4 regions of the Paenibacillus sp. FSL R7-0312 genome follow, and region 1 is predicted to be linked to each of the others. Evidence: riboswitches for the same ligand, from Rfam matches in the RefSeq annotation. Region 1 holds a riboswitch; each other region holds the start of a gene.
The links. A riboswitch is a leader RNA that binds a small molecule or an ion and turns the genes downstream of it on or off. The one in region 1 is predicted to bind thiamine pyrophosphate.
Positions count from the first base shown of each region.

Region 2: linked by a shared signal. The riboswitch ahead of MKX70_RS24445 (ABC transporter ATP-binding protein) and the one ahead of MKX70_RS03625 (ABC transporter substrate-binding protein) in region 1 are both predicted to bind thiamine pyrophosphate.
Region 3: linked by a shared signal. The riboswitch ahead of MKX70_RS28750 (thiamine phosphate synthase) and the one ahead of MKX70_RS03625 (ABC transporter substrate-binding protein) in region 1 are both predicted to bind thiamine pyrophosphate.
Region 4: linked by a shared signal. The riboswitch ahead of thiC (phosphomethylpyrimidine synthase ThiC) and the one ahead of MKX70_RS03625 (ABC transporter substrate-binding protein) in region 1 are both predicted to bind thiamine pyrophosphate.

Region 1 covers NZ_JBBORE010000001.1:854,618-862,321, forward strand. The annotation lists gene MKX70_RS03610 (pyridoxamine 5'-phosphate oxidase family protein) at 1-172, opposite strand, end outside; gene MKX70_RS03615 (MFS transporter) at 333-1,541, shown strand; gene MKX70_RS03620 (hypothetical protein) at 1,587-3,047, shown strand; TPP riboswitch at 3,118-3,228, shown strand; gene MKX70_RS03625 (ABC transporter substrate-binding protein) at 3,360-4,442, shown strand; gene MKX70_RS03630 (thiamine-binding protein) at 4,496-4,789, shown strand; gene MKX70_RS03635 (ABC transporter permease) at 4,786-5,547, shown strand; gene MKX70_RS03640 (ABC transporter ATP-binding protein) at 5,638-6,483, shown strand; gene MKX70_RS03645 (response regulator transcription factor) at 6,815-7,417, opposite strand; gene MKX70_RS03650 (sensor histidine kinase) at 7,414-7,704, opposite strand, start outside.
Region 2 covers NZ_JBBORE010000001.1:5,551,388-5,559,091, reverse strand. The annotation lists gene MKX70_RS24455 (ABC transporter substrate-binding protein) at 1-537, opposite strand, end outside; gene MKX70_RS24450 (ABC transporter permease) at 534-1,310, opposite strand; gene MKX70_RS24445 (ABC transporter ATP-binding protein) at 1,291-2,073, opposite strand; TPP riboswitch at 2,186-2,288, opposite strand; gene MKX70_RS24440 (TetR/AcrR family transcriptional regulator) at 2,357-3,022, opposite strand; gene MKX70_RS24435 (DHA2 family efflux MFS transporter permease subunit) at 3,368-4,888, shown strand; gene MKX70_RS24430 (amino acid ABC transporter substrate-binding protein) at 5,151-6,005, shown strand; gene MKX70_RS24425 (amino acid ABC transporter permease) at 6,099-6,767, shown strand; gene MKX70_RS24420 (amino acid ABC transporter ATP-binding protein) at 6,780-7,529, shown strand; gene MKX70_RS24415 (S-layer homology domain-containing protein) at 7,616-7,704, opposite strand, start outside.
Region 3 covers NZ_JBBORE010000001.1:6,602,869-6,610,572, reverse strand. The annotation lists gene icd (NADP-dependent isocitrate dehydrogenase) at 1-105, shown strand, start outside; gene mdh (malate dehydrogenase) at 271-1,212, shown strand; gene MKX70_RS28775 (hypothetical protein) at 1,308-1,733, shown strand; gene MKX70_RS28770 (hypothetical protein) at 1,910-2,083, shown strand; gene MKX70_RS28765 (amidohydrolase family protein) at 2,134-3,288, opposite strand; gene MKX70_RS28760 (NUDIX hydrolase) at 3,392-3,820, opposite strand; gene MKX70_RS28755 (SDR family oxidoreductase) at 4,029-4,901, shown strand; TPP riboswitch at 5,097-5,199, shown strand; gene MKX70_RS28750 (thiamine phosphate synthase) at 5,313-5,975, shown strand; gene thiS (sulfur carrier protein ThiS) at 5,972-6,175, shown strand; gene MKX70_RS28740 (thiazole synthase) at 6,259-7,023, shown strand; gene thiH (2-iminoacetate synthase ThiH) at 7,055-7,704, shown strand, end outside.
Region 4 covers NZ_JBBORE010000001.1:1,186,969-1,194,672, forward strand. The annotation lists gene MKX70_RS04950 (DUF438 domain-containing protein) at 1-913, opposite strand, end outside; gene MKX70_RS04955 (DUF1858 domain-containing protein) at 928-1,155, opposite strand; gene MKX70_RS04960 (class I SAM-dependent methyltransferase) at 1,323-2,120, opposite strand; gene thiC (phosphomethylpyrimidine synthase ThiC) at 2,287-3,981, opposite strand; TPP riboswitch at 4,150-4,256, opposite strand; gene trxB (thioredoxin-disulfide reductase) at 4,329-5,282, opposite strand; gene MKX70_RS04975 (tetratricopeptide repeat protein) at 5,346-7,091, opposite strand; gene MKX70_RS04980 (ribose-phosphate diphosphokinase) at 7,337-7,704, opposite strand, start outside.

The DNA.
Region 1 (7,704 bases):
CCTCTACCTTATGGGTCTTGCGGTTCGTAGCCAGATAAATGTTCAATCCGTCATGAAATACCGCCATATAACGCACCTTAGGTTTGTTGCCGGCTTCTATCGTGCCGAAGGACCCGAACTTGTTGTCATCCAGCGCCTGTATGATCGTTTTCTCCAGCTCTTTGTTATCCATTGACGAGAAAGCTCCTTTCGAATTCATGTGAACATAAGTTTATATATTCACATCCGCAGTTTGGATTTATTATAAAAACTGTGCTTATTATAGTGTACCCGTTCGGTTCATAATGAATCCGGATTATGTTCATAAATTCACCCAGAAGGAGTCTCTCCCCTTGAAAAAATTAATCTGGATCGGCTGTCTCTCCTATTTCGTCATCGGGCTTGCCCATGTGGTACTGGGCTCTATTCTGCCTGTGCTGCTTCAGCATTATGACCGCAGCTACAGTGCGGGAGGCGAGCTAATCTTCAGCCAGTTCGGCGGCTTCCTCGCCGGTGTGCTGGTCTCGCCGCTGCTGAACCGCCGCTTCGGCAAACGCGGCGGCATCCTGATCGCCACCGGAATGCTGCTCTGCGCCGAAACGGCCTATGCCTTCCTCCCGCCCTGGGGCTGGATGTACGTGATTGCGGTAGCCGCAGGCTTCGGCTTCGGCATGATCGAAGCCGTCATCGGCACGATTATTATCGCAGCAATCACCGAAGGAACAGCAATTGCTATGAGCAGGCTGGAGGTGCTGTTCGGTGTAGGCGCACTGCTCATGCCGCTGGCCGCAAGTCCGCTGATTGCCGCCGGCAGCTGGAGGCTGGCTTTCCTGATCGTTGCCGCCTTTTCTCTGGTTTCACTGCTCTTCTGGGCGAAGAGCAGCTTCGGTCCGCTCCAGGGTGTGCTGGATGAGCGGCCTTTACGCACTGCCGCTGCCGCTGCCTTCGCAGACGCAACAGCACCCGGAACAGTATCCGTTGCCGGTAAATCCGGACGCCTGCCGTACAAGGGCAAACAGTGGGTACTCCTTGGACTGTTCATCGTCTTCTTCTTTCTCTATGTAGGTACCGAGATGAGTCTGGTCAATTTCATGCCGGCGATCTTCATCGCCAAGCTGGGCATGAGCGAAGCTGCGGCAGCGCTGACGGTTACCTTCTTCTGGCTGGCTATGTCGGCGGGCAGACTGTTCGCCGGTGTGGTTGCCGAGCGGATTTCCTACCGCATCTACGTGCTCCTCAGCTGCTTCGCCGCTTTGCTGCTGCTGGTTATTTTCCCGTTCGCCGAGCACCGGATTGCCGCATTCGCCGTCATTCTGCTGCTCGGGCTGTTCATGTCCGGCATCTTCTCCATCGCCCTAGTCTTCGCAAGCAAGCTGCTGCCCGGTGCGGAGGAATCCACGCCAAGCATCATGATCGCCTCGGGCGGAATCGGCGGCGCGGTGCTGCCGCTGCTGACCGGCTGGTCCATGGACCATATGCAGGTGGCCCAGACCTCAGGGCTTCTGGCCGCTTTTGCCGCCGTATTATTCCTGCTTAGCGTGGCTGCCTGGAAAATCGGGTAATATAGCAAGAGATCAATATCCTGTGAATAAGGACGGAATCCGTATATGGCTGAGCTGCACTCCGACAGACCCGAACCGCTGCTGCATACTGCATTGCTGCAATTCATTTTCCCCTTCTCCCTCAAGGCCGGACAGGACCAAGAACTGGCCCAGCGTCTGCAGCAGGACGGGTTTACGCGTTTTTTTCTCGATAACAAGGATCTTGAGCATGCCTATTACGGGGAGGGCTACTGCGTCTCCCATGAGAGAATGGAGCGCAGCTACCTGCCGTTCGCCGCTCATGTCCTCTTTCCGCGTGAGAAGGATGCTGATTCCTTCCGCCGCTTTTCCCGGGTGAACAATCTGCAGTGCCAGCTTGAAATGCCGTTTCAATCCGTAAATTTCCGCGTGCTGTCCACGGATGTGTTCCTCTGTCCGTTTGATTTGGGCTTCCTGACCATAAGAACGGCTATTGAAGAAGAGCATCTCTCCTTCAGCACTGCGCTGGAATTCGCCGACCGCTTCCGTACACTGGAGGACGTATCCTACCAGGATAAGCAGTCCTTTATCCATTGTCATAAGAAGTCTTTCGGCCAGGTGGAGGATTTCGTATTCAAGAATCTGATTGCCGGGCTGGAGCCGTTTCTCGACCCTGCGGAGATCGATGGCGCGTATTTCGAGACCTTGCCTTTTTTCGTGGACGAACGGATGCTGGTGCAGGCTTTCTACGGCTTCAACCGCGAAGAAGAATCGGAGGAGATCAGTACCCTGCTGCGCTACCGTGCCTCCCAGCTGGATGGGCTGAGTATGGAGGGCAAGCCTTATACCAGTGCCAGCGATCCCGAATATATCGAGCAGTACACCTCTGAACATTGCTACAGCCGCTGGGGGCCGGACACCTATTATATGACCAATGAGCAGACCTTCTGCTGCCTGAGCCGGGCCGAATCTGACATCGCCACCCCGTTGATTAACCAGATGTACGGGGAGTATTATTATGGGCTTCTGCTGAGTGTTTTTCATAAAATCGTGCTGCTGAAGCTGGCCAATCTGCATTCCCGGCTGCGCATCAACCACGATTATGACGAGATCGAGAATCTGATCTTCCTGATTAATAAGTTCTCGGCCAAATTCTACTTTTTGGAGCTGATTTCGCAGTCGCAGGGACGGGAGATCTTCTTCCAGCTGCGCAAGGTTTACGGCAACGACGCCCTGTTCGATGAAGTGAAGATGACCTTGAATGACCTGTTCCAGTATCAGGATAAATTCCAGGCCAAACGCCGGGATACGCTGCTGATGGTCCTGACTGTATTTACGGTAATAAGCGGGATTTACGGGATGAATCAGGTCATTGAGGACTTGAAGGCACCGATCGATTGGAGCAAAATGCTGGAGTACTCTGCGTTTGAGTACCTGGCGCTGTTCCTCACCTTCTCCGGGATCGCAGTCAGTCTGGGCCTGACGCTGAGAGAGGTGTGGAACGGAATACGCAGCCGCCGTAAGAAGCGGTTCTATGATAGGGATTGAGGGGGAGGCTGGACAACCAGGAAGCTGGCGTCTATAATACACCGTAAGAACATAGCAATACCCGTGAACTTCATAGAACCAGGGGTGCTGGAATTGGCCGGCTGAGATTGTATCCCACAAGATACTGACCCTTATACCTGATCTGGATAATGCCAGCGTAGGAATCTTCATTCAACCCCGAGCCCCTTCATAGGCCTGAAGTTGAGCTCACCTTGCGCAAGTAACTGGCGTCCCGGTCTCCGGGGCGCTTTTTGGTATGGGTTACTCTGAATTTTGGAAGACTAGGGATTGCTGGAAGGAGAGAGAAGAGAAATGGGAGTCAAAAAAGTATTACCGCTGCTGCTCAGCTCTATGCTGGTTATTGCGATAGCCGGATGCGGGGGCGGAAACAGTAACGCAGGAAATGCCGGAGGCAGCACACCTGCCGCCGGGAGCAGCACCGCTACACCTGAAGCAACCGCAGCCGCCAGTACCACCGACGCGCCTATAGAGCTTACCCCGGTTAAGATTGCGCTGGACTGGACGCCGAACACGAATCACACCGGCCTGTATGCCGCCAAGGAGCTGGGGTATTACGCTGAGGAAGGTCTGGATGTAGAGATTGTGCAGCCTGGCGCTGCCGGGTCTGACACGATGGTTACTTCCGGTGAAGCCCAGTTTGGCATCAGTGCACAGGAGGCGCTCACCCTGGCCCGCCTGCAGGATGTGCCGCTCGTATCTATCGCCGCTATCATTCAGCATAATACCTCCGGCTTTGCCGCTCCGAAGGACCGCAATATTAAGACGCCGAAAGACTTCGAAGGCAAAACCTACGGAGGCTGGGGCTCTCCTGCGGAAGAAGCGGCCATGAAAGCGATCATGGATCCGGAAGGCGGAGATGTCAAAAAAGTGAAGCTGGTAAACATTGGTGAAGCCGACTTCTTCACTGCGGTGAAACGCGATATCGACTTTGCCTGGATCTTCTACGCCTGGACCGGGATCGAAGCCGAACTGCGCGGCGAGCCGCTGGATATGCTGTACCTGAAGGATTATGCGCCGCAGCTGGATTACTACACACCGGTGCTGACCACCAGTGAGAAGGAAATTGCCGAGCATCCGGAAGTGGTGAAGGCTTTCCTCAAAGCTACGTCGAAAGGATATCAATACGCGATCGATCATCCGGAAGAGGCGGCCACAGTCCTGTCCGATGCAGTGCCTGATCTTGATCCCGAGCTGGTGCTGGCCAGCCAGAAATGGCTCAGCCCGAAATACAAGGACGATGCCGCCCGCTGGGGGGAGCAGAAGCTTGAAATCTGGCAGAATTACGCAGAGTGGATGTACGGCCTGAAGCTGCTGGACAAACCGCTGGATGCCGCAAGTACATTTACGAATGAATTTTTGCCGGAAGGCCAGTAAACACCGGGTGGAATAATACTGACCCTAACTTACATGAGAGGAATGAATAATAAATGGCTAATACACTGCTTAGCATTCAGGTAATTCCCAAGACTCCAAACAATGAGGATTCGATCCCTTACGTGGACACTGCGATTGAGGTAATTCAGAAGTCGGGGGTCAAGCACCAGGTGAATCCGCTTGATACTACCATGGAAGGCGAGCTCACGGAGCTGCTGGAAGTTGTACGTCAGATGCATGAGGCACTGATTGCCTCCGGCAGCCCGAGCGTGATCTCCCAGATCAAGATCGCCCATAATCCCAGCGGTATTAGCATGGACAAGCTGACGGAGAAATACCGGCCGTGAGAAGCACCTGGAGACAAATCTGGCCGCCCCTTGTGGCGGTCATCTTTTTTCTGGGCGCATGGCAAATTGCGGTATCGGTGTTCCATATCCCGGCCTGGCAGCTGCCGAGCCCGTCCGATATCGCGCGTGAATCACGCGGCAACGCCTCCGGGATCTGGGCGCATACGGCCGCAACGCTGCGCCTGACCCTGATCGGCTTCCCGGTCGGCACCGGCATCGGCCTCATTGTCGCCCTGCTGCTCCATCTGCTGCCCTGGCTCAAAAGAGCACTCTATCCGCTGCTGATCCTCAGCCAGAATGTGCCCTCCATTGCCCTTGGACCGCTGCTGATTATCTGGTTCGGCTTCGGCCTGCTGCCCAAAATCGTCCTGATCACCCTCGTCTGCTTCTTCCCAGTTGCTGTAGCGGCCATGGGCGGGCTGGCGCAAAGCGACCGGGTAATGTTGAACTATATGAAAATGGCCGGCGCAAGCAACTGGCAGATCTTCACCAAGCTGGAGCTTCCCGGCTCCCTGCCCTCCCTGTTCTCAGGGCTCAAAATCTCCGCGACCTATGCCGTCATGGGCGCAGTGGTTGCCGAGTGGATCGGCGCGGACAAAGGGATCGGCTATTATATGCTGCTGCAAAAGGCCTCTTACCGCACGGACCGGATGTTCGTGGCCATTGTCATTATTGTGCTGCTGAGTCTGGTGCTGTTCGCGCTGATTGCCCTGCTGGAGCGGTGGCTCGTGCGCTGGAAGCCGCGCAAGGAAGCTTAACGCGCATAGGGTAACAACACACCGCTATACTGAGAACGTTAGAGATAAAGCTTAAGTACAAAGATTTCTATACAGAAGGAGCTGACCGAAGTGTCTCCACTCACGAATACCGTACAGCTCAAGAAGGACGTCCCCGGCAGCAGCCTTGACGAGGCCAAAAGCGCACCGCCTGCGCTTGAAGTCAGCAGCGTCTCCAAGTCGTTCACGCACCGCCGCCGGGAGACGCATGTGCTGGATCAGGTGTCGCTGACGGTAGCGCCGCAGGAATTCGTCTCCATTGTCGGCCCTTCCGGCTGCGGCAAAAGCACCCTGTTCCATATTATCGGCGGCCTGACGCTGCCGGATGCCGGAACCGTCAGCATGGACGGCGTCCCGGTTACCGGGCAGCGCGGCAAGATCAGCTATATGCCGCAGCAGCCCGCGCTGTTCCCGTGGCGGAGCATAGAGGACAACGTCCTGCTCGGCGCCGAGCTGCAGGGCGCGCCTCAGCCGCAGGCCCGCGAAGCCGCGCGCCACTGGCTGGCCAAGGTCGGCCTGGGCGGATTCGAGCGCGCTTATCCGCATATGCTGTCCGGCGGCATGCAGCAGCGGGCCGCCTTCCTGCGGGCCATGCTCGCTCCGCAGGAGCTGATGCTGCTGGACGAGCCGTTCAGCGCACTCGATGCGCTGACGCGCGAGCAGATGCAGCGCTGGCTGCTGGAGCTGTGGGAAGAGAACCGCCGCTCCGTGCTGTTCATCACCCACAACATCGAAGAAGCGCTGCTGCTCTCCAGCCGCATCTATGTCTTCTCCGGACGTCCCGGCTCCGTCCTGCACACCGTCGATGTACCGTTCCCGCGTCCGCGCCGCGATGAAATCACCGATGCACCAGAGTTCCTGCAGCTTAAGCGCCAGCTCTCGGTGTGGATGCGCGAGGAGCAGGCCAAGAGCCTTTGACGGAGTCGCCGCTATTCGGCCCATATATGCTGAACCTAGCTATTCACATTTCACGATGAACCTGCCGTTTGCGGTGGGGGGCGCATTTTCCGGAATTCCGGAGAAATCCTGCACTAAATACAACATTCCCCTCCTTATCCCGGCCCCTGATTCAAGATTGTTGTACAAAAGGCAGCATTTCTCCTTCTCCAAGCGGCATAGCGGGAGAATTGCTGTATTCCGTACAACAATTCTCTCAAACACCCTATTAACGGTGAACAGAGTTGCACTTCGTACAACATAATGCCTATTCCATGTGAGCTTAAGAAGCTCAATTCATCAAGTACCCGCCCTACATCCAGCCCTTCTCCTCAGCCAGCCGCACCGCCTCAATCCGGCTCTTCACTTCCAGCTTGCCGAGAATCTCCGAGATGTAATTGCGGACGGTGCCGTAGGATAGATGCAGCGCCGAGGCGATCTCCCCGGCACTCCGGCCCGCGCCGGCCAGCTTCAGAATCTCCCGCTCCCGGTCCGACAGCGGGTTCTCTTCCCGCAGGCTGCCGAAGACCAGCTCGGGGGACACCTCCCGGTGCCCGCCCATCACCCGGCGGATCGCCTCCGCCAGCTTGTCCACCGGCTCATCCTTCAGCAGGTAGCCCTGAATCCCGGCCTTCACGCCCCGCTCGAAATAACCGGGGCGGGCGAAGGTCGTCAGGATGATGATTTTGGTGGCACAGCCCCGCGATTTCAGGATCTCCGCAACCTCCAGACCGCTCATCAGCGGCATCTCAATATCCATCAGACATACATCCGGCTGAAGGCGTTCAATCAGGGCCAGTGCCTCTGCCCCGTCTCCGGCTTCCCCGGCAACCTCGATATCATCCTCCAAATCGAGCAGTGAAGCCATCGCTCCGCGCAGTAGCCGCTGATCCTCGGCAATTACGATGCTGATCATGCCGTTTCCCCGTCCTTTCTATCCTTAACTATTCTTGGCGTCACCACAGTTAACAATGTTCCTGTCCCAGTTCCTGTTCCTATGCCACTGCCCGTTCCCGGGCCCAAGGTCAGAGAACCGTCAATCAGGGCCAACCGCTCGGCCATCCCTTTCATTCCGTTGCCGTCCCGGCGGTGCGCTGCTCCCTCAGCTCGCCCGTCCTGCAGCCCGACTCCAACTCCGTTATCCTCCACCGTAATCCGTACCTCTCCAGCCGTCATCTCAATGCCAATCCGGCACAGGTCTGC
Region 2 (7,704 bases), 4.7 Mb from region 1:
GGCTTCATACAGCGGAATGGAGGAGTAACCGGCTTGCTTGCCTGAGAGCTCTCCGGGGCGGGTTATTCCGCTGTCTGCGGAAACCATGAGATGGTTCAGGGGATGCCGTACCAGAGCGGCGACGGATTTGACCGGAATCTGCTCTCCCCGGGCCATCAGCACCTGCGGCTGGTAGCTGAGGGCCAGATCGACTTGTCCGGCAGCTACCAGCTTCAGCGCGTCGTTGCTGTCGGCAGGCATCTGTATCTCAACATCAAGCCCCTCTTCGGCAAAATACCCCTCACTCTGAGCTGCATACAAAAAGGAATGAACGGCATTCGGATACCAGTCGAGCATGATCGTCAGCTTATGGGCTGTACCGTCTGCGGCTGCCGCCGGAGCGGATGATGCCAATGATGAGCCGGAGCCAGTCGGCCCGTTATTGCCGGCGCAGCCGGGCAGAACCAAAAGAACAGACAGTAGCAGTACATAAGGCAGCAACTTATAAGGTTGAGCACTACGGGGGTAGAGATAACGGGTATAGCGGATTGGAGTCATGAATAACGTCCTCTTTTCTTCAAAAATAACTTCTCAAGCGTAGCAATACAAAGAAACAGAGTGATCCCAAGAGCGGACAGCAGCACAACAGCGGCAAACATCTCGGCACTCTGCAGATTGCCGGCCATTCTCCGGCTGAAGTAACCGAGCCCCTGGCTGCCACCCAGCCATTCGCCGATGGTAGCGCCTATGACACAGTACACTACCGACAGCTTCAGTCCGGAGAAAAAGGACGGCAGGGCCAGCGGAACAGCAGCCTTGCGGAGAATCTGCCAGCGGTTCGCGCCAAGCGTCAACAACAGCTCGCGGTACTGCTCCGTATTCTTGCCCAGCCCGTCGTAGGTGCCGACAACCACCGGGAAGAAGGCGGTCAGGAACACTACGGCGACCTTACTCCACAAGGTGTAGCCGAACCACATGATAAACAGGGGAGAGAGGGCAACCAGCGGAATCGTCTGGCTGATAATCAGCAGCGGATACAGCGCCTTGGCCATCGGCCTGAATAGATGCATGCCCGTTCCCAGCAGACTGCCGCAGAAGACGGACAGAGCGAAGCCTGTTAGTACCTCAAGCAGCGTTGCGGGCAGGTGCACACCGAAGAGCAGACGCCGCTCCTCCATCAGAGCGCTCCAGATGGCAGTGGGGGCCGGCAGGATGAACGGAGGAATCAGCCCCAGCCGGGACACCGTTTCCCAGACTGCAAGGATCAGCAGCACGAGCAGAATAGCCGGGCTGTATTCCCGCAGCAATCTTCTATAAAAGACGGTTGTCATACAGCTTCAGCTCCAACTCCTTCCGCAGGGCAACAAACTGCGGTTCGTAATTCAGACTGTGATGTCTGGGACGGGGGAGACCGGTGATGAACTCCTGCATACCGCCCCCGGCACCGCCGGTCATCAGATAGATGCGGTCGCTAAGCAGAAGCGCTTCTTCAAGGTCATGGGTAATGAACAGCACAGTCTTCTCCAGTCCCGACCATAATTCCAGCAGCCAGCGGTGAAGCTCCCGCTTGGTTATGGCGTCCAACGCCCCGAACGGCTCGTCCAGCAGGAGCAGCTCATTCCCGGCGGCAAGGGTGCGGAGCACCGCAACCCGCTGGCGCATGCCGCCCGACAGCTCATGCGGATACGCAGCCCCGGTCTCACCAAGGCCGAACTGCTGCAGCATGCTGCGAATCTGGATAACGGCTTCCTCTTTGGAGCCGCTCCGCTTCAGTTCCCAGGGCAGCAGGCAATTGTCCAGCACGGTTCTCCACGGCAGCAGGAGATCCCGCTGCGGCATATATCCGACCTGGCCGAGCCGCTCCGAGGTGTTTTTGGACGGTTGCCCGTGCAGTGCAACCTCGCCGCTGCCGGGTTCCAGCAGGCCGGCGATAATCTTGAACAGCGTGCTTTTGCCGCAGCCGCTGGCCCCCACGACGGAGATGAACTCCCCGCGGCGGACCTTCATGGAGATTTCGGAGAAGACCGGAGCCCTTGAAGCTGCGCCGAAAGAATAGGACAGGTTCGCGATGTTGATCATAGGATGGAGAAGCAAGCCTCCTTAGGGAAAAGTGATTACGCTACGAAAACAAGAAAGACCCATCCATTTCCGGAGGAAATGAATGGGTCTGAAGGTACAGTCAGTTTGCAAAGACGCGGAACCGCTGATACATTCTGCTCCACTTCCCTCCGCTGGTATGATCCAGATCAGGTTCCAAGGGTCCGGAGCTTAAGCTCCGTCTCAGTCGGCCGACTCCCCTAGTGAAATAACAGGTGCTATTGAATTCGTAATTGCTACTTAATATACCATAATTCCTCCGCTTGTAAAGAGCCTGTACTCAGCGCTTGGAGAGGCCGGTTATGAACAATGCAACAATTCCCTGCGAGATTTCCTCTTTGGAGGATCCGTTCCGTTTCTGTTCATACAGGTAAAGATCGGGACTAAGTACAGAGATAAGTGCTGTGGCAGCGAAGCGGGGATCAATCCCGATAATCTCTCCATTCGCGGATGCGCGGTGCAGAAGTTCACTCATAATCCTCCCGAGCCGCTGGAAAAAAGGATGTTCGAACTGGGTAAGCTGCTTCTTGCCTGTGAATTCAGATTTGATCATATTCAAGAGCTCCGCATATTGCTCAATGAAACCAACGACCTGCTCAATGCTGCTCTGCAGATGCGCGAGGGCAGCCGTTTCACCGGCGCTGGCAGCAAGCTGCTGTTCCATCCCCGACAGAAACTGCTCGGTGCTGTCCAGCAGCAGAGCCGAACAGATTTCGCCCTTATCGGTGAAGCGGCGGTACAGCGATCCCTGTCCTATGCCGGCCCGTTTGGCGATGCCGTACATACTGACAGCTTCGAGGCCGCTCTCGGTGAACAGCTGGCGGGCCGCTTCGAGTATCCGCTGCATATAAGGATCGGCGGGTTCTTTTGCAGCGTTATCTGCGTGCCCTGTGTTCTCGGGAGCTGCTGATGTTACAGGTTCAACTTCCGTTTCTGTTTTTTTCATAATATCCCCTTTCAGTCATACAACAATCCATCCGGATACCCGGCTATCCATGAATCAAAGCTGCAAAATAAACAACATTTATGCCTACAGTGAGTTCTAATAAATCTCTATACTGCCGGTAACGAATCAAGTGAGGGGGAATTGACGTATTCCGCTAGCCCGAAGTAATTCACTGGTAACTTGTGTGTTGTTTACAGGAAATTATGTAAAACAATTGACACATCGGACAATTGTCCGTAGACTATGAAATGCGATAACGGACAATTGTCCGTTCACTAATTATATAGACAAACCTGCCCGCAGGTCAACGTAGCTGACTGCGGACAATTCAGGAGGAGAAGGAGTATGAATCAGACCTTGAAGCAGGATGCCGATTTCCGGTTATCCGGCATTCTAGTTCCGCTGCTGGCTATTATTGCCGGCGTATTTATGGTTGTGCTGGACAGTACCGCAATGAATGTGGCATTGTCCAGACTAGTGGTGGATTTCAATACAGACCTGCATACGCTGCAGTGGGTTGTAACCGGGTATATGCTGGCGCAGGCTTCGGTCATTCCGCTGTCAGGCTGGCTGTCTGACCGGTTCGGGGCTAAGAACGTCTTTTTGACAGCTGTTATTGTGTTTACGATCGGCTCCATTCTGTGTGCAACGCCAAGCAGTGCAGAATGGCTGGTCGTATTCCGGGTATTGCAGGGTCTCGGAGGGGGCTGTGTGCTCCCGGTCGGGATGGCTTATGTGTACAGACTGGCTCCCAAGAGTAAAGTCGGCGTTGTTATGGGAATTATGGGGATTCCCGTGCTGTTCGCACCCGCGATTGGTCCTGTATTGTCAGGCTGGCTGGTGGAATACCACTCCTGGCGCTGGATCTTCCTGATTAATATCCCCATCGGTATTATCTGTGTGCTGATCGGGCTGCGAAAGCTGCCGAATGCGGCGAAGAACACCGTTCCCGGCATGGATAAATTCGGAATGGTGCTCGGACCGCTGGCTTTTGCTTCACTCACTTACGGTGTAAGTCAGGGTGCGCAGAGCTGGACCTCGGACAAAACGCTAATCGGGTTATCTCTGGGAGCTGTTGCACTGATTGCCTTTGTCATTGCCGAGCTGCGTTCCAGGACCCCTTTACTGGAGCTGCGGATTCTGAAATCCGTGGATTTCACCACCGGAATTATCGTGCAGTGGATCGCCCAGTTCGGCTTATATGGTGCTTTATTTCTACTGCCGCAGTTTCTGCAGCAGGCCCGCGGCTTCGGCGCATTTGATACCGGATTGACCCTGCTGCCGCAGGCCATTGCTTCCGGGCTGATGATGCCGATTGCCGGAATTCTGTTCGACCGGATCGGGGTGCGCTGGCTGGTGGTTTGCGGACTCAGTCTGGTCTCTGGCGCATTGTTTCAGTATTCCCATGTCGATCTGACCACCCAGAGCCGTGATCTCATTCTTCCGCTAATCATGTGCGGTGCAGGGATGGGGATGATGATGATGCCGATGAATACGCATCTGCTGAACAAGGCGCCAGGCAATCTGGTCAACCGGGTAACCTCACTCACCAACTCCATGCAGCAGGTCATTAACTCACTTGCAGTGTCAACACTGGTTACGATTCTGACGGCCAGAACCTCCGCGCGTGGTCTTGAAATGCAGGAGGCGGCAGCCGCTGCCGGGCAGACGGTGGACGGAGTCTCGAAGGAAGCCCTGCAGCTGGCCAAGCAGACTGTATTGGCCCAAGGCTTTGCCGACACCTTCCACATTATGATTTTTGTAGCTTTAGGCGGCGCCGTCCTTGGACTGCTGCTGCGCAGGGGCCGCAAACCAGAAAGCGGAGGCTCCAGGGAGAAAGCGTTGCCTGAAATCATGCACGGTTAATAGGTGCATTCACATTCATAAGAAGTAAGGCGGCGATTCTCCGTTACTGGAGGGTCGCTGTTTTGCGTTGTGGATCATTTAGTTTGTCTTCCACTGATGTAGAAATGCAATTTCGGGGCAAGCTAAACTATCAAAAACCTATATAACATAAATCCGATGTTTATTATCGGAAAAAGTTATTGACGGATGTAACAGCTCAGTGTTACGATTCATTTTGCTGGCAAGTCCGGAACATAAAGAGAGATGAGAGGGGATTAATCTTATGAAAAAACTTAGTCTGACAATTATGCTGCTCCTGACCATGGCCGTGGTTGCGGCATGCGGCAACAACAATAACAATAATTCAGCAACAGGCGGCAATGCGGCGGCTGAACCGACTGCGGCGGCTACTGATAGTGCAGCACCTGCTGAGCAGAATAGTCTGGAAGCTGTCAAAGCCAGCGGCAAGCTGCGTATCGGAACAGAAGGCACCTATGCCCCGTTCACATATCATGATGCCGACGGCAAGCTGACCGGTTTCGATGTGGAAATTGCTGAAGAAGTAACTAAACGTCTGGGCGTGGAAGCCGAGTTTATCGAGACTCAGTGGGACGGTATTTTTGCCGGCATGGATGCCAAGCGGTTCGATACGATCTTCAACGAAGTTTCCATTACGGATGAGCGCAAAGTGAAATATGATTTCTCCGACCCGTATATCGTATCCAAGGCTGTGCTGATCGTCAGTGAAGATAATGAAGATATCAAATCATTCGCGGACCTCAAGGGCAAGAAAGCCGGCCAGTCCCTGACAAGTAACCTCGGACAGATTGCAACGGATAACGGTGCAGAGATTGTATCCACCGAAGGCTTCAATCAGGCAATTGATCTGCTGACCTCCGGCCGGATTGATGCAACCGTCAATGACGGCTTGTCCTTCCTGGATCTGAAGAAGCAGAAGCCTGATATCAAGATCAAGAAGGTTGATGAGATTGCAGAAGGCTCGTATAGTGCAGCGGTCTTCCTGAAGGGTAACGATGAGCTTGTGCAGGCAGTGAATGAAGCGCTGACTGCCATGCATGATGATGGCACATATCTGAAGATTTCCGAGAAGTACTTCGGAGCTAATGTATCGAAATAAGCTTGCCTGCTTGACGGCAGTCTCAAATAACTTATGGACACAGGGCGGAGCTGGTTGCTTCCGCCTTGCCGTTCCAAGAAGGATGTCAGAACGATGGATGACCGCAAAATACAAATATTTCTCGATTCACTGCTGCCTCTGTTCAAAGCCGGGGTGGCTTTTACCATTCCGCTGACCTTGGTCTCCTTTGCACTTGGGCTTACACTTGCTGTAATTACTGCGCTTGTGCGGCTCTCTTCCTGGAGAATTCCGAAGCTGATTGCCGGCTTCTACGTCTGGGTCATCCGCGGAACACCGCTGCTGCTTCAGCTGTTTATTATTTTCTACGGGCTGCCTACGGTAGGTATTGTGCTTGATCCGTTCATCGCAGCTGTGATTGGCTTCACCCTTAGTGTCGGGGCATACTCCTCGGAAATTGTCCGGGCGGCTATTCTCTCCATACATAAAGGGCAATGGGAGGCTGCCTTCTCCGTCGGTATGAGCCGTGGACAGGCTTTGCGGCGGGTGATTCTGCCTCAAGCTGCCCGGGTATCGGTTCCGCCATTATCCAATTCATTTATTAGTCTGGTGAAGGATACATCACTTGCAGCAAGCATCACATATGTAGAAATGTTCAGAAAAGCTCAGCAAATTACAGCCACCACCTATGAACCGCTGCTGTTGTATTGCGAAGCGGGTTTATTCTATCTGTTATTTTGCTCAGTATTATCGGTGCTGCAGAAATACCTGGAGAAGCGGCTGGACCGGTATTCGGCCAGTTAAGGAGGCATACCCATGATTGAAATACGTGATTTACATAAATCCTTCGGTCCGCTGCAGGTCTTGAAGGGGGTTGATCTTACCGTTGAGCATGGCCAGGTGATGGTCATTATCGGACCTTCCGGCTCCGGCAAAACCACCCTGCTGCGCTGCTTCAACCTGCTGGAGACTCCCGACAAGGGCAGCCTGGCTCTGAATAATATTAAGCTGGATTTCACTCCCGGCGGCAAAATTCCACAGCGTACCGTGCTGTCTCTTCGCCAGCAGACGGGAATGGTCTTCCAGTCCTACAATCTGTTCCCGCATATGACGGCGCTCGGTAATGTAATGGAGGGCCAGGTGACCGTTCAGAAGCGTTCCAGGGAGGAAGCCAGAACGAAGGCGCTTGCCCTGCTGGACAAGGTAGGGCTGGCCGACAAGGCGGATACCTATCCGCATCAGCTGTCCGGCGGCCAGCAGCAGCGTGTGGCGATTGCCCGGGCGATGGCGGTCGAGCCGGAGGTGCTGCTGTTCGATGAGCCAACCTCGGCGCTCGATCCGGAGCTGGTCGGTGAGGTGCTGAAGGTCATCAAGCAGCTGGCCCGGGAAGGAATGACGATGGTCATTGTTACCCATGAGATGAAATTCGCGGCCGATGTGGCCGACCGGATCATCTTAATGGATAACGGGGTCATTCTGGAGCAGGGAACTCCGCAGCAGGTGCTGGAGCAGACGAAGAATCCGCGCGCCCTGCAGTTCCTGAACCGGCTCAGCGGAGAAGTCTAAGCTTGTTTAAGCAATAACGCAAAAAGGCAGTCCGGGAGGGGAATCCTGGACTGCCTTTTCCGCTTGTGAATTTACTCAGCCATTAGTTAGTTCTGTGTTGCTCCATCACTGCGTGAGTTCAAATAGTCCAGTGCGTTGTAGAGCATAATTGCCGCTTCGGCGCGGGTGAGCTGGC
Region 3 (7,704 bases), 5.7 Mb from region 1:
GCCATTAACAACAAGACGGTTACTTATGACTTTGCCCGCCAAATGGAAGGCGCTACAGAGCTGAAATGTTCCGCCTTTGCTGACGAGATTATCAGCAATCTGTAAGCAGACTAACCGGTATTTAACAAGTATAAGCTGCACACACGTGCAGCTTATACTTATGCTTGTGCATCCGCCTGCCCATTCAACATCATTGGTTCATGCTCCGGGGCAGTCTTGCGAAGTGAAATGAACGAAGTGTATGCTATCCAACCTTTAGGAGGTCTTCCTGTGGCCATCAAACGTTATAAAATCACTGTCGTAGGTGCCGGCTTCACCGGCGCGACTACGGCGCTTATGCTTGCCCAGAAGGAGCTTGGCAATGTAGTGCTGCTCGATATTCCTCAGCTCGAGAATCCGACCAGGGGTAAAGCGCTCGATATGCTGGAAGCCGGGCCTGTGCAGAAATTCGATGCCCAGATCACCGGAACTTCAAGCTATGAAGATGCAGCCGATTCCGATATCGTCATTATTACGGCAGGGATTGCACGTAAGCCCGGCATGAGCCGTGATGACCTGGTCAACACCAATGCGGGTATCGTGAAGTCGGTCTGCGAGAACGTGAAACGGGTGGCCCCCGAGTCTATCGTGATCATTCTGAGCAATCCGGTCGATGCGATGACTTATGTAGCTTACAATGCGCTCGGCTTTCCGAAGAATCGCGTAATCGGACAATCCGGCGTACTCGATACCGCGCGTTACTGTACATTCATCGCCCAGGAGCTTAATGTTTCGGTTGAAGATGTACGCGGTTTCGTGCTGGGCGGCCATGGGGATGATATGGTTCCGCTTGTGCGTTATTCCAGTGTTGGCGGTATTCCGATCGACACGCTGATCCCAGCGGAACGCATCGCTGAGATTGTGCAGCGTACCCGTGTCGGCGGCGGTGAAATTGTCAGCCTGCTGGGTAACGGCAGCGCTTATTATGCGCCTGCAGCGTCACTGGTTCAGATGACGGAAGCAATCCTCAAGGACAAGAAACGGATTATTCCGGTAATCGCCCTGCTGGAAGGTGAATACGGATACGATAATTTGTTCATGGGTATCCCGGCACTCCTGGGTGCAGATGGCATCGAGAAGATCTTCGAGCTGGAGCTTACGGCAGAAGAGAAGGCGGCTCTGGATAAATCAGCCGATTCTGTACGTGCGGTCACATCAGCAGTAACTGTGTAACTAACGTTAGCCGGCAGCTGCTGAAGCCCCCTTTTGCAAGCTGAATCGGGACTTTGCTTCTGCTTAATCCTATAATGTAAACGGAGGAGATTGGTATGGACCGTATTTTCTATTTCCTGCATATGATCGGCACACTGGCGCTTGGCTTCTATCTGGTATTGCCGTTTATTCTGAGCGGGACGGCGAAGCTGTCTTCCCCTGCAAAGGAAGGCACCTTGAGTGCCATCGGCGGATTCAACCGCTTTGCCCAGTATGGACTAGTTATCCAGCTGTTGACCGGAGGCTATATGATGTCCAAGGGTGACTATTCTGTCGCCTGGATGATCGTTGTAGTTGTGCTGCTCCTAGCGATGTTTGCGCTTGGCGGCATCATGAGTAGACCTCTGCGCCTGGCTGCGGCCGGAATGCGGGAGAACCGTGATGTCTCTGCCGAAACCGCCAAGATCCGGACCATGAGCCTGCTGCTGATGGTCGTTCTGGTTATCATGATCTTTTTCATGGTGTACCGGCGCCTTATTTAAACCTGGCTCTGATTTATTAGGAAGGACCGGGAGTATCAGAGGCTCTGGCAGCTTAGGCTGTCAGGGCTTTTTGTTGTGTATGACACTGAATCAGATCCGTCTGAAGGACGATATGTTCTTGTCTCAGGACCCCCGCTGAATTCCCCGGAAGATGGGCCAAAGGAGGGACAATGTATGTGAAAAATCGAACACAAGGTGCCTCCGTGGAGGTAACCGGGCCAAGTGTAGCTGACGGATGCGTAGAAGGCCCTGCTGGAGGTAACGGCGGCGAACAAGATTATTGCATTGAAGGCAGCGGCGGATCAGCTATAGACAGGACTGCAGAGAACCATACTGGGCATATAAAATAAAAAAGGCCATTTTCCTCGTGGAAAGCGGCCTGTAATCAAACGAGATACCTCTATTTCGATACGATCCTGCCGTCCATCATCACAAATCTGACTTTCCGGAGACTGGCTATATCCTTAAGCGGGTCGCCCTCAATCACAAACAGATCCGCCTTCTTGCCAGGTTCAATTGTTCCAATCTCATGTGCCAGATTGCAGATCTTCGCACCGGTTGAAGTGGCGGCTGTGATAATCTGCATCGGGGTGAGACCGGCTTCGCCTAACAAACGGATTTCCTCCCAGGGCATTCCAAGCCTGTACCACGGGCTTATTTCTTCAATAAAATCATCCCCGAGGCCAATCTCTCCGCCAGCCTGGATGAATCTACGGACATTATCTTGTCCTTGTTCTAACAGCGGAGCGCCGAATTTGTCCTGAAACATCTTCGCTACAGTGAGCGTGGGAACGATCCGGATATTGGAGGCTACCATTTGCCGGATCAGGTCATCGTCCAGCCGGTCGTAAATCATATGCGCAGCATCGTTAATTCCCGCATTTACCAGTATCTGAAGGTTATGCGAGCTGGTTACATGAGCAGACACATAAGCACCCATGCTCCGGGCTTCCCTGCAGATACTCTCCAGAAGCTCCTGATTCAGCTGCGGCAGTCCGATTGTCCCGGGATCATAACCGTCTTCCAGCGCTGTTTTGATACAATGTATCCCTTGTTCTAATACCTCGCGGACCTTCAATCTGGCTTCATCCGCACTTCCAACTCCGATAGGGGCCTGCCCGCCATACCCGCCGGGAGCCGTGAAGACTTTGCCGGTTGTGATTATTCGGGGAAAAGATCTGCGGTCCAGCGCTTTTGTATGTACCATCACGTCATCAAGCGTTGCTGCAGTTGTCATCCCCTCGTCACGGATCGTGGTTATTCCTTCTGAGAGGCAGGCAGCTAAATATTCCTTGTGGTACCCGTGAAGCGGCTCGTTATTAATGAATTTGAAGCCGGTGTGTGCATGGGTATGAATAAATCCCGGCAGGACGACAAGCCCCTCAAGATCTATCACCGTGACTGGGTTATGCTCCAGCCTGCTGCTCCCTTGCCCGGCAACCGTACCGAACCGGCCATTAACAATTTCAATGCTCGCGTTGTACAGCGGCGGACGCCCGGTTCCGTCGATTAACGTCGCGTTAGTCAATCGTATAATTTCATTTTCATTTCCCATGGCAGAACTGACCCTCCCGTGAAGACTGAAGACTTCCAAGAGAAAGTATAGGATATAAGAATGTCCGGATATATATAATATTCTCATAGAAACCGTTCATTACTTACCGTATCAACCCTTCCAGCTCAAAAATGCCGTGTTCCTGAAAGTCAGTGATAATCTGGGGCGTCAGCAGGGTGAGTAATTCACTTAAAGTGCACCAGCGGTAATCGGTATGCTCTTCCGAGAGCTGGATTTCGTCACGGGCTGCACGGCATAAATAGGTGATAATCACTACCTGTCTTGCAGGGTCCGTGAGCAGGGTTACCGCGTAAAGGATACGTTCTGTCGTAAACGAAAGTCCGGTTTCCTCAAGAATTTCTCTTTCCAGTGCAGCCTCCAGGCTTTCACCGAATTCGATTTTGCCTCCGGCACATTCCCAGCTTCCGGCACCTGCAGAATCGGCGGCAGCCCGCTTGACGAGGAGGATTCTGCCCTGGTACAGGATGACACCTTTGTCGGCAACGATGATGGTTTTTGATTTTTTGGACATGAGGATAACTCTCCTTCTGCAGGCTCTATAATGCACCGGGGAACGCGTTGGACTGAAGATTTTCTGTTTGGCCGGCTGCCCTATGTGGTAAGTAAAATAACGTAAAGCGTTTTTTGCTAGGTAAGTATGATGCATAAACACCAGACTTTTAGCCATCCTAACATGATTAGTAAAACAGTATAACGGTACAGCGAAAGGAGAATGGATTATGCCAGACACCAGCAAACAACCCGTCAAAACCCTGCCTCCACAGGTACAGGACCAGCAGCCCGGAATTGAAAGCGAGATGAACCCGCTTCCGGAGTTTGAAACCTCGGCTTACAAGGCAGCAGGCAAGCTGCTGGGCAAGGCCGCGCTCATTACCGGAGGGGACAGCGGAATCGGTCGTGCCGTCGCCGTTCATTTTGCCAAAGAAGGGGCGGATGTAGTGATATCCTATCTGAATGAGCATGAAGATGCGGAAGAAACCAAACGCCAGGTGGAGCAGGAGGGGCGGAAGTGTATTCTGATCTCCGGTGATATCGGAGTTGAGGCCTTCTGTCAGGATCTGATTAATAAAACCATTGAGGGACTCGGCAAGCTGGACATCCTGATTAACAATGCGGCAGAGCAGCATCCGCAGGATAAGATTGAGGACATTACCGCCGAGCAGCTGGAGCGGACGTTCCGGACGAATATATTCTCCATGTTCTATCTGACCAAGGCAGCGATGCCCCATCTGAAAAAAGGCTCCACGATCATCAACACCACATCGATTACGGCGTACCGTGGCAGCCCGCAGCTGCTGGACTATTCGTCCACCAAAGGAGCGATTCTCAGCTTCACCCGCTCCCTGTCGATGAATCTGGCGGACAAAGGTATCCGCGTGAACGCGGTAGCACCGGGACCGATCTGGACGCCGCTGATTCCGTCTACGTTTGACGCGAAGAAGGTTAGTGAATTCGGCGGCACCCAGCCGATGAAGCGTCCGGGACAGCCGGAAGAGCTGGCGCCGGCCTATGTATATCTGGCTTCTGACGATTCCTCTTATGTGAGCGGTCAGGTCATGCATGTGAACGGTGGCGAGATCGTTAACGGCTGACCATGGGCACTGCTTTGTAAGCCGGATAAGTTTATACAGGTTTAAGGCATCAAAGGTTCAAACAGATGAAAAGTCAGCCGGAAGGCTGGCTTTTTTGCCGCTTAAACCTGCTGGATTTAATAACTGAATCTATTAAAGAATAGCTCTTACAGGAATAATATGCTAATATACAAACTGCAAGAACAATAGAATATGAACGATCACTAGGGGTGCCGCAAGGCTGAGACGAACATATCTGTTCGGACCCTTTGAACCTGATCTGGTTTATACCAGCGTAGGGAAGTGGAGAATGAATAATGCAGCGGGGGTAACGGCTTACCCGGTATTCCTGCTTATATTCCGGACTGCTTCCTGATACAGGGGGCGGTCTTTTTGTATTTTCCGGAATGCCGTATAGAGGGGGAGGTGAAGGTGTTGAAAGAAATCCATTTGATCTCGGACGGGAGGCTGAATCCGGAGCAGTATGCCAAACTGGCTGCTGCTGTACATCCCATGGTGGATTATATCCATCTCCGGGAAAAAGCTCTGTCCGCACAGGAGCTTCTGGCTGCCGCAGAGCGGTTGCTGCAAGCGGGGGTTCCGCCCTCTAAGCTGGTCATTAATGACCGGATAGATGTGGCTTTGGCAGCAGGGGCAGCCGGCGTCCAATTGGCCTGGCACAGTCTGCCGCCTGCCGGGGCGCGCGGCATTGCCCCGGGCCTGCGGCTGGGCAGGTCGGTGCATTCCCAGGAGGAAGCGGCACGCGCTGGACGGCAGGGAGCGGACTTCTGTCTGTATGGACATGTATTCCCCACGGCCTGCAAGCCCGGACAGCGGGAACGGGGCCTGGCGCAGTTGGAAGTGGCCGTCCGCTGCAGCAGTATACCGTTGATTGCCATCGGAGGCATCACACCGGGCAATACCAGGTCAGTTCTGTCAAAGGGTGCTGCCGGAATAGCCGTAATGTCCGGGATATGCGGAGCGACGGACCCTGCTGGCGCCGCTGAGGCCTACAGATCATCCGTTCAGGCCGCAGCGTGTGCTGAAGTCCTGAATGAAGCCCCCGCACCGGGCAAAGGAGGTGAACAGGAATGAATTTGACTGTTAACGGACGCAGCGGAAGGTATGAAGAGAGCTGCCGGACTCTGGCTGATCTTCTGGCCCGCCCGGAGTGGACCGGGAAGCTGGTTATTGTGGAGCTGAATGGTGAGATTGTCGGCAGGGATGCTTATGGAGATACCTTTCTGGATGAGGGGGACCATGTTGAACTGGTTCATTTTGTCGGCGGAGGCTAGGCGGGCCTTGCACGCGCAGCAGACGGAACAATGCAGATACGTAATTTAGCTTAAGGCAGTGACTTATCACAGGAGGCGATATGATGCAAGATCCATTGGTAATTGGAGGAGTTACTATAACGAGCAGACTGTTCATCGGGACCGGAAAATACAGCCGCAACACCCTTATTCCCGAAGTGATTGCCCGCTCGGGATCACAGGTTATTACGGTTGCCCTGCGCCGGGTAGATCCGGAGAGCAAGGAGAATATCATCAGCCATATTCCTTCCCACATGACCCTGCTGCCCAATACCTCTGGTGCACGCACCGCAGAGGAAGCGGTACGCATTGCCAGGCTGGCAAGGTCAGCGGGGCTGGGAGACTGGGTGAAGATTGAGGTTATCAATGATCAGAAATATCTGCTGCCTGATAATACCGAGACGATCAGAGCCACGGAAATCTTAGCTGCTGAGGGTTTCGTTGTTCTGCCCTACATGAGTCCTGATCTGTCAGCCGCACTCCGGCTGAAGGCGGCCGGAGCTGCAGCCGTCATGCCGCTGGGAGCGCCAATCGGCTCTAACCGCGGGCTGCAGACCAAGGAGCTGATCCGGATTCTGATATCAGAAACGGGTCTGCCCATCATCGTGGATGCTGGTATTGGCAGACCCTCCGAAGCTGCTGAGGCGATGGAAATGGGCGCAGCCGCTGTGCTGCTGAACACGGCAATTGCCACCGCCCGGGACCCGCAGCTGATGGCGGAGGCATTCCGCGAAGCGGTGTCGGCGGGGCGGAAGGCCTATCTGGCCGGGCTGGGTCCGGTGGAAGAGACAGCCGCAGCTTCTTCGCCGCTGACCGGATTTCTGGCCTGACTGATGCTGTTTAAGAAGAGGGAGGAAGGACATGAGCTTTTATGATAGGCTGAACCGGATGGACAAGCATTCCTATGAGGGGGTATGGAAGCAGTATACTGCGCTCGATGTGAAGCGGGCACTTCGTCTGGAGCAGTTGGACGAGGACGGGCTGATGGCATTGCTGTCACCGGCAGCAGAGCCTTACCTGGAAGAGATGGCGCAGAAGGCGCATAGACTGACACGTGCTCAATTCGGTCATGTGATGCAGCTGTTTACACCGATGTATGTGGCTGATTTCTGCGTCAACCATTGTACCTACTGCAGCTTTAGCTCTATCTATGATTTTCCGCGCAAAAAACTGACACTGGAGGAGGTCCGGCGGGAAGCGGAAACGATCGCAGCCACAGGGCTGCGCCACATTCTGATTCTGACCGGAGAATCCCGGAATCAAAGTCCGGCCAATTACGTGAAAGACTGCGTGGAGGTGCTCCGCGGCTATTTCTCTTCAGTCAGCATTGAAGTGAATCCGCTCACTACCAAAGAATACGCTGACCTCAGACAGGCAGGAGTAGACGGTCTGACGCTGTATCAGGAGGTCTATCATCAGGAAACCTACCGCAAGCTGCATGTGAAGGGCCCCAAGCGGGTGTACCGCAACCGTCTGGATGCGCCCGAGCGCGGCTGCCTGGCCGGATTCCG
Region 4 (7,704 bases), 330 kb from region 1:
TCGTCTCGAGTTGATGGAGCGACAGCAGTCCGGTCTCAAAACGGATGAAGCCCTGCGGCGATGCGCCTTCCCCTTCCCCTTCGTCCTGACTCTGGGCACCTTCCGGTTCAGCGGCACGCGCCGGAATCCATTCCTGCTCCGGCGCGGTCAGGCAGAAGCCGATCTCGTCACTTTCGCGGGCGATTTTGACCCATTCATCCTCAGTCAGCTTATCGAGCGCCATCGGCAGCAGAATATTCTCTTCTTTAAAGATCATCTCGTTGACTTCTTTGATAATCTCATCCAGTGAAGCTGCAATTTGCCCAGACTCTCCGTTATAAGCGCTGAGTCCTTTCTTAGCTTCCTTAATCATATTGCGGATCCCGTCATCCACGCCCCACATTACCTTGGTTGGGCCATAAATGCCGTACTTCTCTAAGTAAGGAAACAGCAGATTCTCCTTGCGGCTGTAATGCTTGTCGAGATCAAGCAGCAGACTCAGGTCTTCCAGCAGCTTGAAAATGATCTCTTCGCTGGCGTTCTTCTTGAACTTATCTGTATGCAGCTCCAGCCGGAAGTTAACCAGCCGTTCAATCTCACGGTTCTCCAGCTTAAAGGTATGCACCGGATGTCCCGGCTGCTCTTCAGCCTTCGAGGAGCGGTGAATCTGCTCAATTGAGCCTTTGAAGATGGCTGTATGCACGGAGCATAAACGCTGCACCTCCTCTACGGGAATGCCCTCTTCGGTCATCAGGGAATGCTCCATGGCGGATATTTCGGCTACAGTCACATCGCCTACCGCTTCTGCAAAACGCGCCTTCACTTCCTCTACACTTTTACCCGCATGCAGCTCCTTGATGATTTCTCTCAGCATAGCCTGACGGCGTGTCTGCTCCGGTACATCCACTTCACGGTTATTAATCAGTTCGCTCATTATATTCTCTCCTTCTATTCAATAATCTCGAAGCCGTGCTGCTCAAAGGCCAGGCGAACGGTTTCCAGCTCTATTCTCTTTAATTTCATGCCTTTGGATAATGTCATGAACCTGCCTGCCGTCTGCAGCATTCCAGGCTTCGTTATATCATGGAAACCCAGACCGGCCATAATATCTACGGCTTCCGGGTGCCTGGTTACCAGCTCCAATATAGACTCATCTAGCTTCAACACTTTGCTCAAGATCTGCACACCTCACAATTGAGAATTCTTCTCAGCAACAGCTTAGCATAGGGCAGGGGGGTAAATTGTGATTGCAGTCACTAAGTATAAAATTACCCCACAACATATTAGCTTTTAAGGAAAAAGCTGCCCGTACGCCTGTTACAGCATAGGGACAGCTATGTATGTTAAGAATTCACAGAATTCAAGGCTTCGGCTATGAAAAGCGTACATATAAAATTCCTTTGCAGGGTGCCGCCATTCCGGCCGATCAGCTTATGTAACCTGGCGCTTAATTCAATCTGCTCCGCTTCCTTCAGCCCGATGAACCCGTTGCAGGTCCGCAGGAAGTTAATGAAGCTATCCGCGTCATCCCTGCTGTCCCAAGGATACCGGTAGACCTCCGGGGCTCTGAAATTTCCGCTGCCGGACAGCTCTGCTACAGTTCGCTCCACTCTCTGTTCAATTACATCCCGCTTATTAAACCAGAATACCTCATACTCCGCACAGACCTCGGCAATCTCTTGCTCCATCTCACTGTCTCCCTGCAGATAAAAATTCCAAAAGAGCGCGAGCCGCCCTCCCGGCTTCAGCAGCCGCCCACATTTCTTGTAACCTTCCGGCTGCGGCACCCAATGAAAGGCTTGAGCGGAGAAGATCAGGTCGAAATCCGTCTCCGGCCCAGACCAGTGCTCAAACCTGGAGGTTACAAATCGCACGTTTTTATCCCTATGCTTCTGTCTTCCCAATTCCGCCAGTTGTGGGCCCGGTTCAATACATAGCAGCTCATACCCGCGGTCCAGGAATAATTCGGAGGCTTTACCGCTCCCGGCACCGATCTCAAGAATTCTGGACTCCTTAGTCAGAGAGGCTTCTTGTACAATCTGCTCAATCAGGGCGAATGGATAACTGGGTCTATACCTATCATAGTATTCAGCCGCTTCATTGAAACGTTCGCTTTCCTTGAGCCAGTCCTTGTTCCTCATTTGATTCACTCCCTATCCTTGGATAATGCTATTTACGCCAACGCTTGTGCTTGGTTTCACATAATAGGGAGAATGAATCTTGTGCTATTCGAGCATAAGAAAAGCTGCCCTCACGCCTTTTACAGCATGGGACAGCAGGGAAATAGCTATACGAGACTTGCCTTTTTTACAGCGACCTGCTCAATCTGTAGGAATTACGGATATCATGCGAAATCCGCATGCTGCAGAATTTAGGACCGCACATAGAGCAGAAATGAGCTTGCTTCGCCCCCTCCGCAGGAAGCGTCTCATCATGATACTCCAGCGCCCTTTCCGGGTCCAGAGAGAGATGGAACTGGTCTCGCCAGCGGAACTCGAACCGCGCCTTGGACAGCGCATTGTCCCTGTCCTGTGCACCCGGATGCCCCTTGGCGAGGTCTGCGGCATGTGCGGCTATTTTGTAGGTAATGACTCCTTCGCGTACATCATTCTTGTTAGGCAGGCCTAAGTGCTCCTTGGGCGTAACGTAACACAGCATCGATGTCCCGAGCCAGCCGATCATCGCCGCCCCGATGGCCGAAGTGATATGATCGTAACCGGGGGCAATATCGGTAGTCAACGGGCCAAGAGTATAAAATGGGGCTTCCCGGCAAATCTCGAGCTGCTTGTCCATATTTTCCTTAATCTTGTGCATCGGCACATGCCCCGGACCCTCAACCATTACCTGAACGTCATGCTTCCATGCCAAGGCTGTCAGCTCTCCCAGCGTCTCCAGCTCAGCGAATTGTGCTTCGTCATTGGCATCTGCAATAGAACCCGGACGCAATCCGTCCCCCAGAGAGAAGGCCACATCATACGTCTTCATAATCTCACATATAGCTTCAAAGTGTGTGTATAGAAAGTTCTCCTGCTGATGGGCAAGGCACCAAGCGGCCATAATCGAGCCGCCCCGTGATACGATTCCTGTCATTCTTCCGGCTGTTAACGGAATATAGCTCTTTAAGACTCCGGCATGAATGGTGAAGTAATCCACACCCTGCTCCGCCTGCTCAATCAGCGTGTCGCGATAGAGCTCCCAGGTTAAATCCTCGGCTATGCCGTTCACCTTTTCGAGCGCCTGGTATAAGGGCACCGTGCCGACAGGCACAGGAGAATTGCGTATAATCCATTCACGGGTGGTATGAATCTTAGAGCCGGTGGAGAGGTCCATGATAGTGTCTGCCCCCCAGCGGGTCGCCCACCGCATCTTCTCCACTTCCTCCTCAATAGAAGAAGACACCGCAGAATTTCCGATGTTCGCATTGATCTTCACCAGGAAGTTACGGCCAATAATCATCGGCTCGCTCTCGGGGTGATTGATGTTGGCCGGAATAATGGCCCGTCCGGCGGCTACCTCATCCCTTACGAATTCCGGCCGGGTATTCTCGCGGATCGCGATATACTCCATCTCCGGTGTAATGATCCCTTGACGCGCATAATACAGCTGGGTAACATTGCGGCCCGCACGTGCCCGCAGGGGGCTCCGCTGCAGCCCTGGATAAGCTTCTTCGGGTGGCCCACCCCTGCGGATTCCATTATCCTCCGGCTGCACAGCTCTTCCGGTGTATTCCTCCGAATCGCCACGCTCCGCAATCCAGCCTAAACGGTGCGGCGGCAGCCCCCTCCGAATGTCAGCTTCTTGCGCAGCATCGGTGTAAATTCCGCTGGTGTCATAGACACGAAGCGGTTCGTTCTCCTCTTCCCCGGCAACGCCCTCCGTTCTGCTGAGGCTGATCTCCCGCATCGGAACCTGAATATCCGGGCGCGAGCCCTCTACATACACTTTCCGGCTTGCAGGAAATCGGGAAAGGTCCACCTCTTCGTTCTTCATCATTTCGGGCATTCTAATCTCCTCCTCTTCGCTCTATGAGCCAATCAGATAAGATTTCACGCAGCAGACTGAGCCGAAGAATCATGTATAGCACAAGGCATACGAATTCTTGCAAGTCAAAAAGCCGCTCCACCTGGAGCGGCTTTATCAAAGGAACAGCCCAATAAGACTGTATTCAAAAAAGGTCCGACTCCACTTTCCTACGCTGGTATGATCCAGATCAGGTTCAAGGGTCCGGAAATTCACTTTTCCCGTCTCAGCCTATTCAGGCTCCCCTAGTGGGTATCTTATCTAATTAAATACATTCTACTGGTATAGGATTTTTTTGTAAACCCGTCAATAACAAGAACCTTCTCCGGTTATTTATCGAGCGATTCGCTCCAGTCATGCACCATCGTGCCTTCCAGGAACTTCTCGGCATCCATGGCGGCCATACAGCCGGTTCCGGCTGCCGATATAGCTTGACGGTAACGCGTATCCTGCACGTCGCCGCAAGCGAATACACCGGGAATATTCGTCTCTGTGGTGCCCGGATTAACCACTATATAGCCATTGGCATCGGTGTTAATCTGCCCGCCTAAGAAAGCGGTATTCGGTGTATGTCCGATAGCGACAAATACACCATCCGCTTCCATCAGCTCGGTAAGTCCCGTCTCATTGTTAAGGACGGTGATGCCCTTAACCCCGGTATCACCAACGGTTACCTCCAGCGGCGTGCGGTTCAGTGCCCATGACACCTTGCTGTTGTCGCGCGCGCGGTCCTGCATGATCTTCGAAGCACGCAGCTCCGGACGGCGGTGAACCAGCGTTACGCTGGAAGCAAAGCGGGTCAGGAAGCTGGCTTCCTCCATCGCAGAGTCGCCGCCGCCGACCACGACAATTTTTTTGTTACGGAAAAAGAATCCATCACAGGTCGCACAGGTGCTGACCCCGCGTCCAACATTCTCCTGCTCACCCGGGATACCCAGGTATCTGGCGGAGGCGCCGGTCGAAATAATGACCGACTCCGCTTCCAGCACACCCATTCCGTCTACAGTCACCTTGAACGGACGCTGCGAGAAGTCCACCGACTCTACCCAGCCATTCTTGAATTCAGCGCCGAAGCGTTCGGCCTGCTTACGCATGTTGTCCATCAGATCAGGACCCAGAATTCCTTCAGGGAAGCCTGGAAAGTTCTCCACTTCTGTCGTCGTTGTCAGCTGTCCTCCCGGCTGCAAGCCTTCAATTACGAGCGGGCTCAGGTTCGCACGCGCCAGATAAATCGCGGCAGTCAGCCCGGCCGGGCCTGTTCCGATTACAATCGTTTTGTACATTACATTGGCCTCCTTACAAGTAGGTGTGAGAAACATATAGATTCTTATATTTGAAAAAAGGATTCAAATATTATTGGTGGACGGCGACAAGCCGTCCGTTCCCGGCAGCATGCCCTGGGTGTCGCATTCATTATCGATCCGCCGTGCATAGCGACTTACCATGGAGACCGAGACGCCGTAACGCTGTGCCGCCTCGCGGAAGGTGACCGGACGCCCGTGCAGCCTGGCAGTCAGGTACTCCAGTGCCGCACACCAACCGCCGTCATTGCGGAATAGCGGTACATCCGGATACAGGCTGCCGATGAACTGCTTCCAGATAAACTCTGCATCCTTCTTCTGCGCAGCATCATACCTCCGGTCCATCATGGCCACCGTATGATCGATAATCCGCTGCCAGTCTTCCTTCCATTCAGCAGGGCCCTTGGGGCTGGAAGCCGCTTGCACCTGCTCTTCTTCAGGAGCTGCTGCTTCCAGATTCTCTCCAATCAGCCGCTGCAGGCTGAACAGCGCCGCCTCCTGCAGCCGGTCCTCCTGGAGCGGCTGATGCTCCAGAACTCCGCGCAGTACCTCGGACATCTCCTCATCCTCAATCCAGCGCAACGCTTCGGTCACCTGCAGCTTCGTGGAGGAATCACCGTAGCGCAGCGCCCAGAAGAACGAGGCGCGCAGCAGCGGATTGTTCCGTACTTCTTCGGTGAACTTGCCTGTATTCCCCTTCCACTGCTTGAGCTGCTCCTGGAAAGGCAATTGGTAATTATAGCTGACCGCAGGCATGGGTCTGTCTTCTCCACGGGCTTGCTGGAGCTGGGACAGGAAGAATGCCGGCACGGCCGACTCAGGGTCCAGCTTCGCAGCCTGTCTCCAGCAGCGCAGCGCTTCAGTGTAGAGGCCGCTGTTGCTGGCCGCTGCTGCGCAGTAATGATAGAGGCCGGCGTCCCCGGCGACCTCTTCATCCTTCAGCAGACGCCGGAAGTGGCTGTACGCTGCGGTATGCCTGCCCAGGATACCCATCGTGGTGGCCATTTTGAATACATGCTCCTGATGAAAAGGCACAGTGGCCTCAAGCATGCCCAGCAGAGAATCCAGCTGCTCCTTGTCACCTGCATACTGCAGGAAAATCGCCATATTGCATAGCGCATGCAGATTGCCGGGGTCCTGCTTCAGCACCTCGTTCAGGCATTCCTTCGCTTTGGCAAACCGGCCCATATAGAAATAAGCGAGGGCCAGGTTATTGTGCGCAGCCAGAAAGTCCGGTGAGGCCGCAATGATCTCTTCCAGCAGCTCTACGGCCTGGGGAAACTTGCCCTCCTCCAGCAGACTGCGGGCCCGGTCATGCTCGACCACACCCTCACGGCTGCGGATCCGCACAAGCGGAGCAGGACGGTTCAGCTCATATTGCAGCAGTTCCATCAGCTCTTCGGATTCAGCCATGAACTCGCCGCTGGCATCCTCCTCCAGATACGTGACCAGCGAACGCTCCGCCTCTTCAAAGCTTTCCATATTGGCGTAATTATTAGCCATATAGAAATGGCATTCGGTCATTGCGGGATCAATCTTCTCCAGTACATGGGTCAGAATCTCATTAGATGCTGTGTAATTACCCATCTCAGATAATATACCCGCCATGTTGCAATGATTCACCGGATTATCCGGCTCATATTCAACAGCTTTGCGAAAATTCTTTAATGCCTTATCATATTGAAAGCGGTCAAGCGACCGTACGGCTCTTTCAAAGAAAAAATTGGCATCCAGAGTGACCGGAATCACATTACCGCTGTCCGTATCATTCTCTGAAGTTTTCTCAATCATGGAAGCAAGGCACCTCCCTTTGTAAGCTTCCCTAGCCTAACGAAAAATAGGAGAGCGGTATCAAATATATACCCATACTCCCTGTCTTAAGTGTTCTTTTCGTTTCCATTTATGGACTTGGCTGTCTTCTTCACACAGTATACCACATGTGGAAGTGAGATTCTCAACCTGAGAGGAGAGTTAAGGGGAGGTAAAAGCTTGAAAAGTTGCTGCTGCAGCATAACTGTAAAAAAGAAACGCAGGGACTATATCCCCGCGTCTCTAAATAGCTTGTCTATGGAACCGCCTTCGATGATAATGCGTGTGGCCTCTGCCAGCATAGGTGCAACAGAGAGCACCGAGAATCTGCTGGAATGCTCATCCGGCAGCGCAATAGAATCCGTGACGACAATTTCGTCGATATTGGGATGATCCATCCGCTCCAGCGCGTCTCCGGAGAACAGCCCGTGCGTGGCACAGACGATGCTGTTCCGGGCCCCGCGCTCCTTCAGCCCTTCTACCACATTGACGATCGTGGTTCCCGTATCAATAAGATCCTCAATAATAATCGGCGTTCTTCCCTCAACATCTCCGATGACATGGGTAATTACCGATTCGTTATGGGCCGGACGTT